3 regions of the Microbulbifer regidiadema genome follow, and region 1 is predicted to be linked to each of the others. Evidence: predicted binding sites of a transcription regulator. Region 1 holds the regulator's gene; each other region holds the start of a gene.
What was found. The regulator LexA, encoded in region 1, represses DNA repair genes until DNA is damaged. The targets are predictions, from matches to a motif close to ACTGTNTNTANANACAGT.
Positions count from the first base shown of each region.

Region 2: ACJJIK_RS07855 (PA0069 family radical SAM protein) is a predicted target of LexA. The motif match lies at 1,576-1,593, and genes of this name have one in related genera.
Region 3: recA (recombinase RecA) is a predicted target of LexA. The motif match lies at 3,448-3,465, and genes of this name have one in related genera.

Region 1 is NZ_CP174297.1:414,300-419,845, reverse strand. Features, by position in the region: gene ACJJIK_RS01765 (TetR/AcrR family transcriptional regulator) at 1-512, opposite strand, end outside; gene ACJJIK_RS01760 (LOG family protein) at 811-1,449, opposite strand; gene lexA (transcriptional repressor LexA) at 1,612-2,217, shown strand; gene ACJJIK_RS01750 (hypothetical protein) at 2,310-2,564, opposite strand; gene ACJJIK_RS01745 (DUF6586 family protein) at 2,822-3,313, opposite strand; gene topA (type I DNA topoisomerase) at 3,317-5,546, opposite strand, start outside.
Region 2 is NZ_CP174297.1:1,821,766-1,827,311, forward strand. Features, by position in the region: gene ACJJIK_RS07845 (cation:proton antiporter) at 1-42, opposite strand, end outside; gene ACJJIK_RS07850 (hypothetical protein) at 999-1,454, shown strand; gene ACJJIK_RS07855 (PA0069 family radical SAM protein) at 1,607-2,698, shown strand; gene ACJJIK_RS07860 (GIY-YIG nuclease family protein) at 2,724-3,032, shown strand; gene tmpT (thiopurine S-methyltransferase) at 3,033-3,671, opposite strand; gene ACJJIK_RS07870 (DUF1097 family protein) at 3,903-4,412, opposite strand; gene ACJJIK_RS07875 (SDR family oxidoreductase) at 4,828-5,523, opposite strand.
Region 3 is NZ_CP174297.1:4,779,402-4,784,947, reverse strand. Features, by position in the region: gene ACJJIK_RS20995 (class I fructose-bisphosphate aldolase) at 1-245, opposite strand, end outside; gene glpK (glycerol kinase GlpK) at 293-1,771, opposite strand; gene ACJJIK_RS20985 (regulatory protein RecX) at 1,872-2,357, opposite strand; gene recA (recombinase RecA) at 2,358-3,392, opposite strand; gene ACJJIK_RS20975 (CinA family protein) at 3,567-4,079, opposite strand; gene ACJJIK_RS20970 (family 16 glycosylhydrolase) at 4,692-5,546, shown strand, end outside.

The DNA of each region.
Region 1 (5,546 bases):
GACAGTGTAAAAATGGTTGCGCCCAACATAAAGTAAAGGCGCCAGTAGAAGGTTTCCGGATCCAGCCCCGGCAGCGCTTCCGCCAACAGGCCGGCAAAACGGCGGTAGCTATCCCCATATCGGGATACGATAAATCGGCGCAGATGCCCCTGGAACTGGGTATAGGCCAACCCCAGCAGGCGCATAAACCGCTGCGGATCTTTCCCCTCCAAGCCCAGGCTTCCCAGGCCAACCCGGTACAGGCACTCGATCAGCTCCTCCACCCCCAGGGACTGCCCCTCGGCAACACGGCGATCCAGCTCTTCCTCCAGCGCATCGGTGAAAGGTGTTAGGAAACGTTCGAATACCGCCTGTATCAATTCCTTTTTGGAGCCAAAATGATAGTTAACTGCGGCCAGATTCACTCCCGCCGTGCTCGTGATCGTTCTCAAAGAGGTTTCAGTAAAACCTCGTTCAGCAAACAGCACTTCCGCTGCATCGAGTATCCGGCTGACCGTATCTGTCTGACTCATAAGTCTCAAACACCATTTAAAACATACGTTTAATCGCCGCCAGAGTAGCACATTCTCACTGCCGCAGAGCCCACTGGATAGGCGCCCCGCAGCCTCAGTCAAAGTGCCGAACGCCCCCAGACCCCCTTAGCGCTAAAGTGTGAGAGCAGTCCAGGTAAAAGTTTGAGCGGGGGTGTTTTTTAGTGCTTTAGAGATCGCAGGCTGGGGGATACCGCAAAAGAAAAGCGACCCGTTGAAGGATCGCAGAGTTGTTCGGGAGTAATTCAGAGCCCCGCTTTAGTTCGGTTTATTTGCGAGCTTATGCTTTCACATGCATATATTTCATAATTAGAGCCGCAGCCTCCTCCACACTATCGACAAGATGGAAGAGGTCGAGATCACCGGCATCGATGCAGTTGCGCTCTAAAACGGTATCTACCAGCCAGTCGTAGAGCCCACTCCAGTAGCGCTTACCCACCAATACAATCGGGAAGCGCCGCACTTTCTGGGTTTGTACCAGGGTGAGTGCTTCAAACAGCTCATCCAGCGTGCCGTACCCGCCGGGGAGCCCGACAAATCCGAGCGCGTGCTTTACAAATATAAACTTGCGCACAAAAAAGTAGCGGAAATTCAAACTGATATCTTGATAGGGATTCGCCGCCTGCTCAAAGGGCAGCTCTATATTTAAGCCAATCGACGCGCCCGGCTGGGCAAAGGCACCCCGGTTACAGGCCTCCATCAAACCCGGCCCGCCGCCGGTAATCACCGGTATTCCCTCCGCAGCGAGAAGCTCTCCCAACTTCACGCCCTGCTGGTACTCAGGACTATCCTCTGTAAACCTCGCCCCTCCAAACACAGTTACAGCCCCGCCCAACGCAATCAATCGCTCTATTCCATCGACCAACTCAGACTGAATACGAAGCACCCTCCAAGCTTCCGGCATCTTTGCGTCCAACATTACGTTTCCCCCTTATTGTCAGCTCTTTCAACGTTTTCTGCTTTCCTTACTTTCTCTCTCAATGTAGCAGTTCACAAAGACTAAAAGCTGAGGATTGCGCGAACATTAAATCTGTATATAATTCCAGCAACTGTATATAAATACAGAAAACTAGGTAAAACTATGACCAATCTCACCGCTCGTCAGACTCAGGTTCTCGACCTGATCAAAGCCTACCTGGATGAAACAGGCTACCCGCCAACACGGGCAGAAATCGCCCAGGAACTAGGCTTTCGCTCACCTAATGCCGCTGAGGAACACCTGAAAGCTCTCGCTAGAAAAGGCGCCATTGAGATGGTTGCCGGTGCCTCCCGTGGAATACGTATCCCCGACCATCAATCCGGTCTACCCATTGTGGGACGGGTTGCCGCAGGTCACCCGGTCCTCGCCGCTGAGCATATTGAGGACTACTGCGACATGCCTGCCAGCTTTTTCCACCCACCGGCCGATTACCTGCTGCGGGTGCACGGCATGAGTATGCGCGACGCCGGGATTCTCGATGGGGATTTACTCGCCGTACAAAAAACGGAACAGGTGCGCAACGGACAGATCGTGGTTGCCCGAATTGATGATGAGGTTACTGTGAAGCGTTTTCGCCGCAAGGGTAATCAGGCAACGGTTCAGCTGCTTCCTGAAAATGATGACTTTGAGTTAATTCAGGTCGATATGAGAGATAAGAACTTTGTGATTGAGGGGCTGGCTGTCGGTGTGATTCGCCAAGCACCTTAAGGCGCTCTAAAAACAACAACAGCGGCCACTGGCCGCTGCTGATTTAACCAATAGCACTGACATTAATGCAATGCTGCTATCAGGCATTACTATTAGTGAACGGTGTGATTTACCGGCATCAACTCTTCTTCCTCGAAGTAGCCCACCTCTAGATCGTCCAGATTTTGCACAGCTTCAATACCCGCTTCCAGCATAGCCCGAGCTACAGCAACCTTGTGCTTTTGCAAAAACTGAAGGCTCTCTGCTGAAAAAGAGATGCTCACCAAAGGGTCCTCCTTGTGGCCAGCACGACGCAAGGCTACATCGCCATTAGCCAACTCGATAATCTCAAAAGTTTCGGAGGACATTCGCTTTTCCTTCACGGCACAGTAGTTTGCGCCCAGTGTACCACAGGCTTGCGGGAAGTTTCATTCGCCCCGCTCAAGTCCGAGATGTTCTCAATTAATTTATACTCTGGCCCATTTTTAAGCTGGGACTTAGACAACTGCGCAGCAGTGTCGAACCCCTGCGACAAAAACAGGGGCCGACCTGAAAGCAGTGAAGAATACGGGCCTTAAAGGCCCGCAAAAAGATCAGTGAATTGCCCAGGGGCTTCGGAGATGACTTAACACTCGTCCAGATGGGCCCGCTGCCTCACCACCAGCTCGCTCAGGCAGCGATGCCAGTCGAGCAGCGACTCTTTGCACAGGGGGGCAAATTCTGGCGCGGCGACTTCATTGTGTAGCGGTATTAAATTGACCGGCTGTGACTTTTCCTCGGCAGCCGCAGATATTTTCTGCTGCTCCTGCCAGGCGTGCAGCATATGGGACAGCCAGCTTTGCGGATCGCCCACCAGGCCTGCCAGTTCATTGACCTCAGCACTGGCCCGCCCCTGGACACCCAGCGCATCGATAATCAACTGCGGGGAAGCCGGCTCAAACCCCAGCTGAAGCTGGCTGGCCTGCTCTGCGAGAAAGGCCCGGTAGGCCTTGCACAACTGCATCAATGCCGCTTCCTCCAGCGCATCGCGCTGGAGGGGAATATCCCACGGCTGCTGCAACAGCAACTGGCCCTTGCGCAGAGCCGAAGTCACATGGATGGTGTAGGGGTTACTCATGGCCTACTTCTTTGCCGCTGCTTTTTTAGTCGCAGGCTTCTTGCGCTTGGCAGCCGTGCTCTTGGTCGAGGCCTCTACTTTCCAACTGCCATCGCGGTAAAAAGCACGCCAACCGGTCGCCTTGCCTTCCTCCTCAGATTGAACGTATTGCTCCTGAGTTTTACGACTGAATCGAACCACCGTATCCCGGCCACTATCGTCCTGCGTCGGCGCAGAAAATAGGAAGCTGTATTTTGGATCGATTTCGCTCTGGTGGGGCAGCAACTCTTTGACCAGCGGAGCCCGGGTCTCGCGGTTTTTGGGGAACTGACTGGCAGCCAGGAACAGACCCGAGGCACCATCGCGCAGGATGTAGTGATCCTCCACTTTGATACAGGCCAGCTCCGGCATGGGAACCGGGTCCATTTTCGGTGGTGCCGGCTGTCCATTTTTTAACAGCTTGCGAGTGTTCTTACAGCTCTCATTGGTACAGCCAAAGTACTTGCCAAAGCGGCCCGACTTTAACTGCATATCACTGCCACATTTATCACACTCGATAATCGGACCATCGTACCCTTTAATTTTAAAGGTGCCCTGCTCTATCTCGTAGCCGCTGCAATCCGGGTTATTGCCGCAAATATGTAATTTGCGCTGCTCGTCCAACAAGTAGCTATCCATGGCAGTACCGCACTTGCCACAGCGGCGCTTCTCGCGCAGCAGCCTGGATTCCGCTTCCTCGTCCTTGTCCGCATCGACCGCTTCGTCCCCCGATACCAGGTTCATGGTATTGGTACAGCGCTCTTTGGGCGGCAGTGCGTAACCGGAGCAGCCGAGGAACACCCCGGTGGAACCGGTGCGAATCTGCATATGGCGGCCACACTTGCCGCACTCGATATCGGTATCGGTCGGCGTGTTGCGGCGCATGCCCGCATCGGCAGACTGGGCTTTTTCCAGACGCCCGGAAAAGTCCTGATAAAACTCATCGAGCAGTTGCTTCCAGCCCTTATCGCCATCGGCAACTGCGTCCAGAGATTCCTCCAGGTTTGCAGTAAAGCCGTAATCCATCAGGTTCTTAAAGCTTTCGCTGAGGCGGTCGGTGACAATATCCCCCATTTTCTCGGCGTAAAAACGGCGGTTCTCCAAACGCACATAACCGCGATCCTGGATCGTGGAAATAATGGAGGCGTAGGTGGAGGGGCGGCCGATGCCGCGCTTCTCCAGCTCTTTAACCAGGGCCGCTTCGCTAAAGCGCGCCGGCGGCTTGGTAAAGTGCTGTTTGGGGTCCAGCTGCTGAAGGGACAGTTTATCCCCGACCTTCACATCCGGAAGCAGTAGATCCTCATCCTTTTTGCCGCTCGCTGGAGCGACTTTGAGGAAACCGTCAAATCGAATCACCCGGCCCCGTGCGCGCAACTCAAAGTCACCGGCACTGACCACAATTGAAGAGGAGGTGAACTGGGCTGGGGTCATCTGGCAGGCCACGAACTGCTGCCAAATCAGGTTGTACAGCCTCTCCGCGTCCCGCTCGACACCGGAGAGCATATTCGGGGCGATACGCACATCGGATGGGCGAATCGCTTCGTGCGCTTCTTGAGCGCCCTCTTTGCTGCTGTAGCTGTTAGGGCTTTGCGGCAGATATTTATCGCCGTAATTCTCGCCAATATAATCCCGCGCAGATTCCACTGCCTCTTTACTGAGGTTGGTGGAGTCAGTACGCATATAGGTGATATGACCGGCTTCATACAAACGCTGGGCCAGGGTCATGGTCTTCTTCACGCTGAAGCCGAGACGGTTACTGGCCGCCTGCTGCAAGGTGGAAGTAATAAATGGCGCGCCGGGCTTGGAACTGGTGGGTTTGTCGTCGCGGGCTGAAACGACAAACTCACTGGACTGCAGCTGCTTGGCAGCATTCATCGCCAGCTCTTCGTTGGTGGGGCGGAAAGCCTCACCGGCCTGCTTTTTCACCTCGAGGCGCAACTTGGCCGCCTTTGTCGTTGCGGTGTCGGCAAACAGGGTCCAGTACTCTTCGGGAATAAACGCGCGGATTTCCCGCTCCCGCTCCACCACCAGGCGAACCGCAACGGATTGCACACGCCCCGCAGACAAGCCCCTGGCCACTTTCTCCCACAGGAGTGGGGATACCATATAGCCGACAATCCGATCGAGGAAGCGGCGCGCCTGCTGGGCGTTGACGCGGTTAATATTCAGACGGCCGGGATCTTTAAAAGCCTCCTGAATCGCCGATTTGGTGATT
Region 2 (5,546 bases), 1.4 Mb from region 1:
AAGATAGAGCCCCTGACCCACAACAGTGACAACATTACTCACCCAATAACTCCCGTTACCACTGTACCCATGAATCGAAGGCAGTCACAATCAGAATCCAACCCCACTGGAGAACGGTGCTTCCCTCGGTGAAATTTCTGACGAAACTCACTCCGTAGCAAACTCAATACTGACTTCCCAAATTGATTGCCAGTGGAACCGCTTTACGTACAACAGGCACCCTTTACTTCCGATAACCCCCAGTAAAAGATTCAAATTTTCCCACGGGGCTTCGACGCCAGCTTATAAGTAGACAGTTACAGTATAGGCACCAACTACACAGGCTCTAAGCCCTGTTCTATAGGCGCCAGCTCGCCCTTTGGAAAAAGTCTCGCCGCGAATAGCCCTAGCCCTTTGCAAGAGCTGCCCCCTTCCTGCGATTATCCCTATGTACTCGCCAATCAAGATAATCGCAACACCACCAGCGCCTTACATTCAGAAATTAAAGCAGATATTTCAACACTCTCCTCTTTTAAGCCTCTACTAGTCCAAACAAAACCAGGGCCAAAGCAGCTATCAACCATTATCAGCCAGTCAACCGGTCTAACAATGGCCGTAATTTCAGTACACCTCTCCCACTCTCAAGAAAGGTATTCAATCCACAAATTATCGACTTTGACCGGATATTCAGTACCACATGCTAGGCAGCTAAACACTCCGCTCCCTCTCTCCTTTGGATTTCCACAGCAACCCCTAAATTGCCAACATGCCTGGACCCAATAATTTGGGGAGCTTATTTGCAGTCCCAATAAACTCGACAGCGTCAAAATCTAGACTTACCTCTATAGCAAACCCAATTTCCTGCTGATATCATCGGAAAATGAAAAACACGCTGAACCTCAACGGAAAAGATTTTCACGCTAAAGCGTAAAAGCCGTACCACACGAGCCTGTCAGTTTTTACATTAAACAAGCCCCCCATAATTGGCCGAAGTATTAATGTTTATCAAGGAGAGGACAATGCAAGAAAAACTTGAAATAAAGAAAGTAGTAGATGAACTCTACAGTGGAATTTCTGGTCCAGCGGGTTTTCAGCGGGATTGGAAAAGGCAGGAAGCCCTATTTTTGCCCTATGCCAAAATGATCCGCACCTCTGTTGATAAAAATGGCAAGCCTCAGTCAACCATTCTAAGCGTGCAGGAATACCCAGAGAATTTTGAATCCCTAATCGCCGGTCGCCCTTTCTACGAAGTGGAAATACATAACATCATTGAGCAGTTTGGCAATATTGCCCATGCTTTTAGCGTCTATGAGGCCTGGGCAGACAAAGAAAAGACCCAGTTCCTAAAAAGAGGCATTAATAGTATTCAGCTATTGAACGATGGGGAGTCCTGGAAAGTAGTACATATGATTTGGGATGACGAACGGCCGGGCCTGGAAATGGAGGCGAGATATAACCCAGCAGTCACCGCCTAGTTGGAACTCAGAAATCCCCCTGAGAGCAAACCCCAGCTCTCAGGGGGGCAAAAAGCGCGTTACCCACTCCTCTCTGTATATTCCCAGCAAGATCTTGCAATCAGGTAAAATGGCAGCGTAAACTGTACATTAATACAGTTATTGCTATAGCTATGTCAGATCGCCCCCTTATCAAAACACCCCCAGCGGCTAAAGGCCGGGGAACAGCCAACAACCTTGCTGGGCGCTTTGCCGAGTTATCCAGCTCCCGTGAAAGTGACGGCTGGCAAACAGAGCCCGACGAGCCGGTGAGATTAATAACCTCTGCCACCCCGGAAAAAGCGAAAAGTATTATCGCAACCAACCAATCGCCGGATATTCCTTTCTCACAATCCATAAACCCCTATCGGGGGTGCGAACACGGCTGTATCTATTGCTACGCCCGCCCGGCCCATGCCTATATGGATTTATCGCCCGGTCTGGATTTTGAAACCAAGCTCTTCTACAAGCCCAATGCCGCTGAACTCTTAGAGAAAACGCTGCGAAAGAAGAACTATCAGTGCAGTCCCATCGCCCTGGGAGCCAATACCGATCCCTATCAACCCCTGGAGCGGGAGAAGGGGATTACCCAGAGCTTACTGCAAGTGATGCAGGCATTTCGCCAGCCGGTAACTATCATCACCAAAAGCCAGTTGATCTTGCGGGATCTGCCCCTACTGGCCGAAATGGCCCAAGAAAATCTGGCGCAAGTCGCTATCAGTGTGACAACTCTGGACAATACCCTAAAACGCAAGCTGGAACCCCGAACCGCCGGTCCCTCCGCACGCTTGCGCACCATTGAGCAGCTGAGTGCGGCAGGTATTCCTACCGCTGTACTTGCCGCTCCGATGATTCCAGCACTCAATGACAGTGAACTGGAAGCAATCCTGTGTGCAGCACATAAAGCGGGGGCGGTAAGAGCCGCATACATCCTGTTGCGCCTTCCCCACGAGGTGGCGCCTCTATTTCGGGAGTGGTTAGCACTACACTACCCGGAAAAGGCAAAACATGTGATGAGCCTGGTACAGCAGAGCCGCGCGGGAAAGGACTATCAAAGTGATTTTTCGCAGAGACGCACAGGAACCGGCGTATTTGCTCAGCTGCTTCAACGGCGCTTTCAGGTAGCCATTAAAAAATTAGGCTTGGATCACCGGCGCCTCGACTTGGATTGCTCCCAGTTCAAGCCGCCCGCTCCCCCCAATGCGCAACAGGATTTATTCTCTTGAGTCTACGAATTAAGCAGGCAGACAAATGAAGGCAGAGCCAGCGGTAAATTGGTTTCTCTATCTTATCCGAACCGCCAGCGGGGCACTCTATACGGGTATCACCAATGATCTCGATAGGCGATTTACTGAGCACTGTAGTGATGGTCCCAAAACCGCTAAAGCCCTGCGCGGCAAGGGGCCTCTCAGTCTGGTGTATTCTGTCATACTGCCCGACAAATCAACCGCCCTGAAAATGGAAATAGCCGTTAAGAAGTGGCCAAAATCCAAAAAAGAAAATTTGATCCTCGGCTGTCAGCCCTTGCCAACTGTTGAGCCGTCGCAACAAAAGCCGTAATTATTGGGGGGTTAACAGCCAAGCTTCCTCACTGGCGGGAACTTTGCCTTTTAACCCACCAACAACCGCTCTTGCTGTCAAAGCCTGCAAGTTATAATTCACCGCGTAATATTCATCAACCAGATCGCGGCCCACAGCAAAGGGCGGACCCGGCATTTGCGCTTGATCATATTGAAAGGTGATAAGGAGTTGCGGCGCGATCTGGGTAATATCCTGCAAGTGTTTTACATAGCGCTTACGAGTTTCTTCCGGCAGGGCCACCAAGGCAGCCCGGTCATATACCGCAGCAACCGGGCCCAGTTCCGCTCTCTGCAAATCAAAAATATTACCGACAAAAATAGCAATATGGGCAGCGGAGTAGCACTTTAGACGACCTACTTGACTTATCTGTGGGGTCACCGCCAGCTCGTTAAAAAGCTGCTTCACCGCCGCTTCACTGAGTTCACAGCCAACCACCGCTATATTCTGCCCCAGCAACCAGGCGATATCTCTAGTTTTACCACACAGCGGCAAGAAAATACGATCACCGGGGGACAGGCACAGCTTGGGAAAAAACTCGGTCAGGAGTGAATTAGCCGCTCCCTCATGGAAGCCAATATCATTTCTTTTCCATTTGTCGTGCCAAAACTCTGCTTTCACTAGCGGTCCTCCATAACCAAATTAGAAAAGAACAACAAATTACATCAACGGAGAAGTGTCCGGTAGTGCTCTGGCTCAATACTGCTTTTTGCCTCATAAGGCTCGGTAAAAGCCAAAGCCGTCACTACTACCATTAGTGTTGATAGAATTATACGCTTCAACATTGAGCAATACCTCGACACCATGTGACCTGGAGAGCCCCCTCAGGGCGGGCTGCTAGCGGGGAGAAAATTAACAGGTTCCCGCAGTTCTCGCCCTGCGCGGCCATAAAATATCAATCAAGCCGGCAAATATCGCTCCAACCGACACCGCAGCAATCAACTGGAAGTAGGCATCCAGAGTGATATCCAGCTGGGCAAGGAATGCGATAATAATACCAATGGCATAGCTGGGGGTATTTCTGATACCGGTAACCAGACCCATCGCCCACACACTAATCATGGAAAACAGCAGCGCAATCGGCACAAGTAAAATACTGGGGTCTATCTGCCACTTAGCCGCTGCGGCTTGGGCGCCAAGCCCCAGTCCCAGCCCTGTGACCACACAGGCGAGATTGTAGGCGCCCGCCCGCCAATCACAGCCTCTGGAGTAATAAGCAATAACACCTAATAGCGCCACCCAGATTGACATCCCTCCCAGGTAACCCACCAGCGCAGCCACTATCAGGACGGCGAGGATTGGCGACTTCAGTAGTTGGGTAGAAACACTTTTGCGCCGGGTTAATGCACCGAGCCATTTCATGATATCCGCTCCTTCGAGGACACACTGGTCAGGGGTTGTTTTCCTTGCCTAAAAGATAAACCCGCCGGCATTCTAGAGGGCCAACCTGTACCAGCCCTGAACCTGACGGCATTTTCACGCATGTTTCGCTCGGGATAATAGAAAACTTCTTGCGTATTCTTGCCCAATCTTGCAATCGGCAAGCTGTTGCTCGCCACAGGGCAAATACGACAATCCTGTGGTTATATGCAGAAATGTTTAAGCAAATAAATCCGACCCGCGAGGCTTACCAATGCCGCTGATACGCTGGGTTCGGAAACTGTATTTTATGGGATTCTCAGGGAAGTTTTGTCACAGGCCATTACAGGGGCATCAGTGCGCGATATCTCTGCGACGTTCGAGGCCCGCACTATGGGGCCTCTGGGGTCACCCGGTTCTACCAGGGAATTTCACTGCCATCGTAGTTATAGAAATGGCCCGTTTTTACCAGCTCATCGTCTAAAAGCAGTTTTTTTAGTCCGCCAACGCTTTCCTGTGTAGAAATCAGTGCTGCCGGGCCGCCCATAGCGGTTTTCACCCACCCCGGGTGCAGGGCCAAAACCCTAATTCCTTGGGGGTCTAAATCGACAGATAAGCTTTTCACCACTTGATTAACAGCGGTCTTGGAGGTTCGGTAGAGGTAGCCTCCGCCAGAGTGGTTATCCGCGATACTGCCGACCTTGCTACTGATCACCGCGATAAGCTTGTGCTCGCTGGCCGCAACATTGTCACAAAAGGTTTCAGCCATCATGTAGGGCGCGATAGTGTTGGACTCCAGGACCCGGCGCCACTCCCCAGGGTCAATGGCGCCAAATCTCACCCCCTTAGGTCCATAGTAGCCCGCGTTGTTGAGGAGTATGTCAATCGGCTCCCCGGCAAGCGCTTTGCCCAGGGAGGCCATCTGGTCATAATCAGTCACATCCAGGCCGATCACCCGCACTGAAGGAAAGCGCCCCTCCAGTGCCCCAAGTTCAGTGGCTTGCTCCGGTTGCCGACAGCAGGCCAGGACCTTCCAGCCGCTTTCGGCAAATTGAGTACACATCTCAAGGCCTATTCCACGGTTACTGCCGGTAATTAAAATCGTGCCGGACATTAGCGCTCCTTAAATGGTATTCT
Region 3 (5,546 bases), 560 kb from region 1:
CGCCCCTCAATATCCTTTTGCCCCAGAGTTTCCTCGAACAAAATAACGCCGCTAATACACTCACCCAAGCCCTTGCAAGACAGCAGCGCGGCGCGATAGTCGCGCCGACTCTTCTCGGTGGAATCAACCCCGATAGTGGCAAAGCGCTTGGCGATAGTGCCGCTACTTTCATCGGCCGCCAAGATCCCCCTCTGGCCATCGACCAAAGCCGCCACCGTTTCCTGCAACTTATCGATCTGTGACATCTCACCCCTCCCTTCAGTTATTGTGCAAAGAGGATGGGCGGCCCCAGCTAAAAAGCCCTACAGGCTTTCACCGCCCTACGCCAGCCAGTTAGTAATTGCTCCCGCTCTACTGCGACCATTGCCGGTATAAAATCCCGCTCGATTTCCTGTAGACACTCCGGCAACTCCTGTGGCTGCCAGGTTCCACTGCCAATACCCGCCAGCAGTGCGGCACCTATAGCCGTGGACTCAATCTGCTGAGGGCGCTCGACGCGCAGAGAAGAGATATCCGCCTGGAACTGCATCAGGAAGTTATTGGCGCAAGCACCCCCGTCCACCCGCATATGCGTTATCGGTAAACCCAGGGCTCGCTCCATTAGGCGGGCCAGCTCGTCGCTCTGGTAAGCGATAGATTCCAAGGTTGCGCGCACCACCTCGGCTCGGCCAACGCCGCGACTCAAGCCGCAGATAGTCCCCCGCGCCGATGGGTCCCAGTGTGGCGCCCCCAATCCACTAAATGCCGGCACCAGGTAAACACCCCGGGTATCGGGAATACTCTGAGCGATGACCTCGGTATCCACCGCCTGCTGAATCATACCCATTTCATCGCGCAGCCACTGTATGGCGGAGCCCGCCGTAAACACCGCCCCCTCTACGGCATAGGCCGGCTTGCCCCGGGCATCGCAGGCCACTGTAGCCAGCAAGCCCTGAGGAAGCTCCGGGCGATCCTCACCGGCATAAGCCAACATAAAACAACCGGTTCCATAGGTATTCTTAATACTGCCGGGCTCGGTACATCCCTGGCCAAACAGCGCCGCCTGCTGGTCTCCCGCGACACCGCAAATCGGAGCTGACATACCGAGAAAGGCCTGGGGATCTGTATCGATAAAGTGACCTGCCGACGGCAGAATTTGCGGGAGAATAGATTCTGGGCACTGGAAGAAGTCGAGTAACTCCCTATCCCAGGCTTTGTTCTTGAGGTTATACAGCAGGGTGCGGCTGGCATTGGTGTGATCGGTAAGATGGGCCCTTCCGCCACTCAGCTTCCAGATCAACCAGCTATCCACCGTGCCAAAACACAGATCCCCCCTCTGGGCTCGGCTCAGCAGGTCGGGGTTGTGGCGGAATAGCCAGGTCAGCTTGCTCGCGGAAAAGTAGGCATCCAGCAATAGGCCGCTGCGCGCTCGCAACCAGTCAGACCGGCCGAGCGCCTCCAGCTCACGGCACACCTCGGCAGAGCGCCGACACTGCCACACTATCGCGGGAAAAACCGGCTCGCCGGTATATCTGTCCCAGAGAATGGTGGTCTCGCGCTGATTGGTAATCCCTACCGCCGTGATATCCGACGCGCAAATACCGCCGCGCTCAAGTGCTGCGGCACAGACCCGGAGAGTGACCGACCAAATCTCTTGCGCATCCTGCTCAACCCAGCCAGGTTGGGGGTAATGATTGGGGATTTCGGCGTAGCTGCGGCCAACCAAATGGCCCTTACTGTCGAAAATAAAGGCTGTGGTACCGGTGGTGCCCTGGTCAATAGACAGGATCATAGAGTTCTCGCGCTTATTCTTCTGGTCCCTTTCTACGCCTGAAAGAGCGGCCAAAAGCTATAGACCAGCTCCCCAGACACCGGTCAGAATATAAGCCCGATTAATCGCCGTCCAGCGCCCAGCCAATCGCATCGGCGGGAAATCCCCGATAAGCCAGATATCGCTGACGCCGCGCCCGCTCCTTCAGCCACTGATCTCTGGGGAGCTCAGCACTTATTGAGGCCCGGTATTTCCTCTGTAGCATTTCTGCGGCCAGCTCAAACCAGTCCACTTCCAGCTGCTCCAGAGCCCGAGTAATCAACTCACCGCCCACACCGCGCTGCTGTAACTCCTGGCGAATACGAATAGGCCCCTGCCCCCGCTGGACACGGGAGCGGGCAAATACCTCGGCAAAGCGCTGATCGGATTGGTAGTTGAGCTCCTGTAGACGCTCAAGGAGGGCTTCGAAATCGGCACCGGGGAATTTGGCCGCAAGCTTCTGCCTCAGTTCACGGCAGGAGTGCTCGCGGCGGGTCAACAGCTCAAGCGCCGCGCCGAAAAGCGCCTGAGCTGAATCAGCGGAGGAATCCGCTTTTGTGTACGGCATCTACTCTTCCGGTAACTCCACAGCCTCTTCAGAGGTGGCCGGGACCAGATCACCGAGCAGCTGCGCGCGCAACTGGCCTTCAATTTCGTTGCGAATAGCGGGGTTATCGCGCAGGAACTTAGTGGCATTCGCCTTGCCCTGGCCGATCTTATCGCCCTTGTAGCTATACCAAGCGCCGGCCTTATCTACCAACCCCATCTTCACACCGTAATCGACAATCTCACCGATCATGTTGATGCCTTCACCATACATGATCTGGAATTCGGTCTGCTTAAATGGAGGGGCGACCTTGTTCTTAACCACTTTCACCCGGGTTTCATTGCCCACCACCTCATCGCCATCTTTAACGGAGCCGATACGACGGATATCCAGGCGTACAGAGGAGTAGAACTTGAGGGCGTTACCACCGGTGGTGGTTTCGGGGCTGCCGAACATAACACCGATCTTCATACGAATCTGGTTGATAAAGATCGCCAGGGTATTGGTGTTCTTGATATTACCCGTGAGCTTGCGCAGGGCCTGGGACATCAGGCGAGCCTGCAAGCCCACGTGGGAGTCACCCATTTCGCCTTCGATCTCAGCGCGCGGGGTCAGGGCCGCTACGGAGTCCACTACCAGCACATCAACGGCACCGGAGCGCACCAGCATATCGGCCACTTCCAGCGCCTGCTCACCGGTATCCGGCTGGGATACGATCAACTCATCGACATTTACACCCAATTTTTCTGCGTAGATAGGGTCGAGGGCGTGCTCGGCATCCACGAAAGCACAGGTGCCGCCGTTGCGCTGGGCCTCGGCAATCACTTGCAAAGTAAGGGTGGTCTTACCGGAGGATTCCGGTCCATAGATTTCAACAATACGGCCGCGCGGCAAGCCGCCTATTCCCAGAGCCACATCCAGGCCGAGGGAGCCGGTGGAGATCGCGGGGATACGCTCGCGTTCCTTGTCCCCCATGCGCATCACAGTGCCTTTACCGAACTGGCGTTCAATCTGAGAGAGCGCCGCCTTTAGCGCCTTGTCTTTATTGGAATCCATGACCATTCCCGTATTTCTGAGCTGTATTGAGTGGTGGCAAGCTTAACGAAGGATTACTGTATAGGCAACCAGTAATTCCTCAAGCTGAGTACCAGCTCCACATTAAGTTGAGCACTGCCGGAAAAGAGGCCAGTGCTGGCCGCAAACGGGGAAAAATTGACCCGATGGACAGGCTCAAACCGGGTGCTCATAGACAATCGCCAGCATCCCCTTGAGTGCCTCGATCACGGTCTGCGCTTGCACCTCCGCCCGATTGCCGCTGAACAGGAAGCGCTTCGCATCGATCTGTACCGGCTCCTGCCCCTCCGCATGGGCCCAGGCAATCCAAACAGTACCCACCGGCTTCTCTGCACTGCCGCCATCGGGCCCGGCAATACCGCTGACGGCAACGGCGAGATTGGCATCCATCATCGCCAGAACCCCACAGGCCATCTGCCGTGCAACCGGCTCGCTCACCGCACCAAACTGCTTCAGATCGCCACTATCGACCCCTAGGACACTGTTCTTGATCCGATTGGCATAGCTCACAATTGATCCGTCGAACCAACTAGAGGCACCCGCAACAGACGTAATCGCTGCGGCAATCGCACCGCCACTACAAGATTCCGCCGACGACACTCGCCACGCTCTCTTTTCCAGCTCCCGACCCAGCTCACCGGCAAGTTCGATTATCTCTCTGTGATCCACTGTTTCATCCTATTCAACCGCCTCCAGGCCCCACCCTACGGAAGCGGGCCCCAATTCTGAATGTCGACCAGCGCCGACCTGCCCCCCATTTTAAACGAGCAGCGCCTCCGCCGAAAATTCAGCCGCCCTCAACAAAATTAGAACCTGGATTTACAGCAAGATCACACCGGCACCAAAAGATAAAAAATACCGCCAAACCACCAAATCCAACCTCTCCCACTATCTCAGCTAAAAATTAGAATTTAAATTTTAAAAGAGGTGTAAATTCAGCAAATAATTTCAACCGAACAGTTTAGAAGACAAGAAATAGCTTAATGATAAAAGGGCAAAAAATGTGCAAGGGCTCTTATCCACGCTGTCCGCCTCATTTTTTAATAAAATAATTTTCATATATGCGACAAGCTGGACCGCTCCTACGATAAAGGGGCCGCACATTCCCTTTGCAGCTGCCGGCTTTTTGTTAGTCTGTTACTGCTGTAGTAAAAAATAAGTACCAAAATAAAAAGCAGATAAACCTCCAAGCCCCACCAACAACAGTGGGCGCGAAAGTATAGCCATATAAAAACATAATGACGTTGGCGACCCTATAAACAATTAAAGAAAGACAAAATCATGAACTTAAAAAAATCAGCGATTGCAGCTGCGATTGTCAGTGCCTGTGTGTCTTCACTTGCCGGTGCGAAAACACTGGTATGGGAAGACAATTTCGATGGCGACAGTATTGATAAGTCCGTCTGGACTTACGATGTCGGCAATTCAGGCTGGGGTAACAATGAATTGCAAACCTACACCGACGACAGCGCCAATGCCTATATCGAAGATGGCAACCTTATTATTCAGGCGCTGCAAAATGATGACGGCAGTTTTACCTCCGCTCGTCTAAAAACCCTAGGTCGCATGACCTATCAATACGGCACTATTGAAGCGCGCATAAAACTGCCCGACCTAAATGCCGGATTGTGGCCCGCCTTCTGGCAGCTCGGTGGCGACTACGGCCAAGTGGGCTGGCCCGCCTGTGGCGAGCTGGATATTCTTGAAGCGGGCATGGCCGAGGCGCTCAGCGCCGGCACCGTCAACTCCGAGGTTTCAGGTGCTTTTCACTGGTGGCATGAGTCCGATGACTACACCGGCCAGGCAGACTACGGCCAATCGAAAAACCTGGTTGACGATTTCGGTTCCAGTGTGGACCTCACCGAGGACTATCATGTTTTCGGCATGACCTGGACACCCGACAGCATCGCCATGTGGGTCGACGACGAAGCCAATGAAATTATCAGCATCGGCAGTGAAGACCCGGCCTTTGACGAGTTCCGCCAGCACCACTTCCTGATCCTGAACTTGGCGGTAGGTGGTGTATTCCCGGAAATTTATACCAATAGCGAAATCACCGCACCTATGCCCGCTAAAATGTATGTGGACTATGTGCGCATCTACGACAACGACGACAGCAGTTACAGCACAGAAATT